DNA from 2 places in the Cytobacillus sp. ABV4_503 genome. Region 2 is predicted to be linked to the other one. Evidence: riboswitches for the same ligand, from Rfam matches in the RefSeq annotation. Region 2 holds a riboswitch; the other holds the start of a gene.
What was found. A riboswitch is a leader RNA that binds a small molecule or an ion and turns the genes downstream of it on or off. The one in region 2 is predicted to bind lysine.

Region 1 (2,408 bases), 310 kb from region 2:
CGTAATTTCATTTGCGGAAAGCACTTCAAACATTTCTGCAGCCACACCCGGATTGGAAATCATGCCTGAGCCAACAATCGAAACCTTGGCAAGGCCGGATTCCCATTCAATTCGGTCATAATTTAATTGTTCTCTATGCTTTTCAAGCACTTTTACTGTATCTGTGAGATCTTCATTCTTTATTGAAAATGAAAGGTTTGTCGTCTGAGCTTCTGTCATGCTCTGTATAATGATATCAACATTAATGTGATTTTTGGCAAGCGCCGAGAAAATAGTAGACAATCCAGTCAGTGAATTAGGAAGACCAAGAATCGTCACCCTTGTTATATCATCCTCGAAAGCCACACCGCGCACGACTAAGTTTTGTTCCATTTTTACTTCCTCCTCAATGATTGTTCCGGCTTCCTGCTCAAGGCTCGAACGCACTTCAAGGGGAAGTCCATAATTTTTAGCAAATTCGACTGCTCTTGGATGGAGCACACCAGCCCCCAAGTTGGCAAGTTCAAGCATTTCATCGTAGGAAACAGAATATAATTTTCTCGCATTCTTTATAAAGCGGGGATCAGATGTAAATACCCCTGTTACATCAGTATAAATATCACATTTATCTGCTTTAAGTGCTGCAGCCAGTGCAACAGCCGTTGTATCAGAACCACCCCGGCCAAGTGTAGTGATGGAACCATCTTCAGTCATCCCCTGGAAGCCTGCCACAATCACAATTTTCCCTTGGTTTAATTGACCCTTAATGGTAGCTGGATCAATATTCACTATCCTCGCATTGCCATGGACTGCTTCTGTCTTAATACCAGCCTGCCACCCTGTAAAAGAAACAGAGGGATGCCCTTTCGCATTTAAAGCCATCGCCAATAAAGAGATGGTCACCTGTTCGCCGGTTGTTAGCAGCATGTCCATTTCCCTTTTATCAGGTGAAGGGGAAATCTCCCTTGCCATGCCAACCAGCTGATCAGTCGTTTTCCCCATTGCCGAAACAACCACAACAACATCATTTCCCCGACTCTTTTCTTCAATTACCCGATTGGCGACATTTTGAATTCTGTCTACAGTCCCCACGGAGGTGCCTCCGAATTTCTGCACAATGATTCCCACAGCTTTCCCTTCTTTCTAAAGATCTTTTAAATATGATTTGCCGTCCTATGTAAGTGAAGCATGACAGTTCACTCTGCTGTATTTAACAATGGCTATAACTCTAAATTACCCTTTTGGGCAATAAAAAAAGCAATGGAATAGTTTACTATCCCATTGCTGTGCAGCCAAAGTATAAAAATGAGCAAACACAGTGAGATAGCTCTCCAGGACGGCACTGTCCTGACAATCCTGCATTTGTTCAATGCAGAACCAGCAGAAAAAATGATGAGATTTTCTCCACTTCGGCGAACATACCCTTTCAAAGCTTTTCATGGAAGCCCATTCTTCTCCAAGCTTTTACTGATGAAGTTCGCACCTCTACCTTCACTTAACGATTCTGTTCACAGCTCAGAAACTTAATGAACTATTATGAACATACGCTTTATCGCTATAAAGTGATATTGATATAAAGTTTCAATTAGTATAACATGTCTGAATTTTTCTGTCTATATCCATTTTATGACTTAGTATTTCCATTTTGTTCCTCAAGCCTCTGTTTTAATTCCTCAGCGACATTCGCTGGAATGCCCATTTTTCTAAACTCCTCGATTGGTGCCTCTTTCATTTTCTTTACAGATCCAAAGGTTTTCAGCAGCTGTTTCTTTCGCTTTTCGCCTATGCCGGAAATTTCATCAAGAATAGACTGAAAGGCACTTTTTCCGCGAAGCTGACGATGAAAAGTAATCGCAAAGCGATGAACCTCGTCCTGAATTCTCTGCAGCAGATAAAATTCCTGGCTGTTCCTTGCAAGCGGAATAATTTGAAGCGGATTACCATATAACAGCTGTGAAGTCCTGTGCTTTTCATCCTTTACCAGGCCAGAAATCGGAATATCCAGACCGAGCTCATTTTCAAGCACATCCCGTACAGCTTCAACATGCCCTTTTCCCCCATCAATCATAATTAAGTCCGGAAGCGGCAGCTCTTCTTTCAGCACCCTTGTATATCTGCGCCGGACTACTTCTCTCATGGATTCATAGTCATCAGGGCCTTTAACGGATTTAATTTTGTATTTACGGTACTCTCTTTTCTCTGGTTTGCCATCAATAAAGACGATCATGGCTGAAACAGGGTCAGTTCCCTGGATATTCGAATTATCAAATGCCTCTATCCGGTGAGGAGTATAAATTCCAAGCTGATCCCCCAGATTTTCTACAGCTTTAATTGTCCGTTCTTCATCACGCTCAATTAAAGAAAACTTTTCCTGGAGAGCAATTTTTGCATTTTTATAAGCAAGCTTCACCAGGTCCTTTTTTTGCCCG
Region 2 (2,408 bases):
CAGCAGCAATGTCTCCTGCAATTGGAAGCAGGATGCCGAAAGATCCCCATGAAGTTCCAGTACTGAATGCCATAATTCCAGCTATGACAAAAAGTAAAAGCGGAAGCCATGATGTGCTCATATTTGAACTTTCCACAAGACCGGCTAAATATTTTCCAGTTTCCAGACGGCCGATCAAATCAACAATCGCCCAGGCAAACAGCAAGATATAGACAGCTGGAAGCATAGACTTAATGCCTTCCCATACCCCTTTACCAAAAACATTTGGGTTAACACCTTTCAAAGCATAGGCTTGTCGGAAGAATAGTCCCAATGATACCAATAGACCCACCAGGCCTCCAAGGATAAGAGATTTTGAGACATCTGTATTCTCAAATATTTGTAAAATGGTCGCACTTCCTTCAACCGCCTGTGACCCAGTCCAAAACATCGAGCCCACTGTACCAATGACAAGTGCTATTATCGGCCACACAAGATCTCCGACCGATCCTTTTGAACTTGTAGGAAGGTCATCCTTCAGTTCACCAGGCGCCGGCTTCTCAGGATCCATTACTAGCCCCTCTTCAACTGCACGCTTCTCATGAACCTTCATTGGTCCAATTTCAAGGCCTCTTAATGCAACAATAAACACAATAGCGAGGGTAGCCCATACATAAAGATTCATTGGAATCATCTGAATAAATGCCGAGAAAGCTGAATACTCGGTAACATTATGGGCAGCAAGGATAGTTCCAATCAGCGCAATAATGTATGCTCCCCAGCTTGATACCGGTGAAACCACACAAACAGGTGCTGATGTGGAATCAATCAAATAGGCAAGTTTCGCACGGGATACACGCTGGCGGTCTGTAATCGGACGTGATATCTGGCCGACAGCCAGAGCATTGAAATAGTCGTCAATGAATATGATAATACCTAAAACAGCTCCGACAATCTGTGCGCCTGCACGGGTCTTGACCCGCTTCATCGCCCATTCTCCAAAAGCGCGGCTTCCGCCTGAAATAGATATAAATGCAGTAATAACTCCTAATACAAGCAAGAATAAAATAATATATACATTCCAGGTGTTCAGCTCTCCGTCTGAAACAAAAATTCCTTTTACAGCATCCCAAATGATGCTGAATGTTTCTGTGATGCTGAATTCAGCCAGCAATAGTGCGGCTGTTACGATCCCCACTCCCAATGACAGCAATACGCGCCGGGTCAGGATAACCATGGCGATTGCTACCAAAGGCGGCAGAAGGGAGAAAATCGTGTTTGCCATTACTTGTCCTCCTCTGAAATTTGATTGGTGTCCAGCTACAGGCTCCGATAAGCGGGCGCCTGTAGCTTTTCGTAGGGGAACAACAAGGATGATGACAGAGTCAAAATAAAAAAAGAGTAACGATAGAGAAAAATCTATCATTACTCTTTTGAAGTAATTAGTTTCTCCATCACGATCTGTAGCTCCCCATTATGAAGGCTTTGACAAAGTATATTCATACTTTCCCCTCATAATGACAGTGTTACTCCTATTCGAAGTAACCCCAGCAAGATTAGTTCTGACTCACTAATCATGCTTCGGCAACATTCCCTTTCGGCTGCGGTCCTAGTTGTCATCCTCGCACAGCGTACTCTTAAATCTTGCGCCTCTACCCCATCGGATATGATAAGGTTTTTATGAAATTATATTGAAATTTTATCAAAATACTAATCTTTTTGCAAGTGTTATTGGCCGGCCGGTATTTCTATTGAAGGCGAGGTGCCCCCTCCGCCATTGTAAAATTGCGGGACTTTTCCCGGATAAATGCCATAAGCGGCCAGTACATCCTCCTGTACAGTGATAATCTTGGTGGCAAAAGGTATAATGATTTGAACCTGCACATCCAGACGGACCAGTACCTTCACTTCAACATTATTAATGCCGTGATCCTTTGTTTCCGTTATAAAGTTGGAGGTAACAGAACCAACTGCATTAAATTTAACCGGTATCCGGGGACCCAGGTTTCCGAGAAGCGCATTATTGGTTGCCTGGCCAAGCGGCACGTAATAAACTATTCCATTTGTATTCTGCATTTGTTCCGTAGTAATTTCCACATCTGTAAAGGACTCCAATGCATCCAAATCGCCCTTTTCCGCTTTCTTAATATTATCCTGAACAAGTTCGGTTACTTCCGCTTTGACCCTGTTCAGCTTTTCTACGTTTATGCTGACAACCCCGCTTTCACTTGCTTCAAACATATCTTCCAAATCCATCACATTGGTAATTTTTTTATTAATCGCATTGTTTATCACCAATGATGCGATTTTCCTTGTCTGTGAATCGGCATAGCTCATGAGAGTGGGCTTAAGCCCTTCGTTGATAATCCATAGGCCGGCAGCAGTTGAGATGACGAAAAATATAAAGGTCAACAGAAATACATAGCGAA

Region 1: linked by a shared signal. The riboswitch ahead of ACXAD1_RS19245 (aspartate kinase) and the one ahead of ACXAD1_RS20845 (Na+/H+ antiporter NhaC family protein) in region 2 are both predicted to bind lysine.

What each region holds. Positions count from the first base shown of each region.
Region 1 covers NZ_JBSWTH010000001.1:3,820,297-3,822,704, forward strand. The annotation lists gene ACXAD1_RS19245 (aspartate kinase) at 1-1,107, opposite strand, end outside; lysine riboswitch at 1,296-1,475, opposite strand; gene uvrC (excinuclease ABC subunit UvrC) at 1,604-2,408, opposite strand, start outside.
Region 2 covers NZ_JBSWTH010000001.1:4,131,026-4,133,433, forward strand. The annotation lists gene ACXAD1_RS20845 (Na+/H+ antiporter NhaC family protein) at 1-1,264, opposite strand, end outside; lysine riboswitch at 1,436-1,642, opposite strand; gene yunB (sporulation protein YunB) at 1,708-2,408, opposite strand, start outside.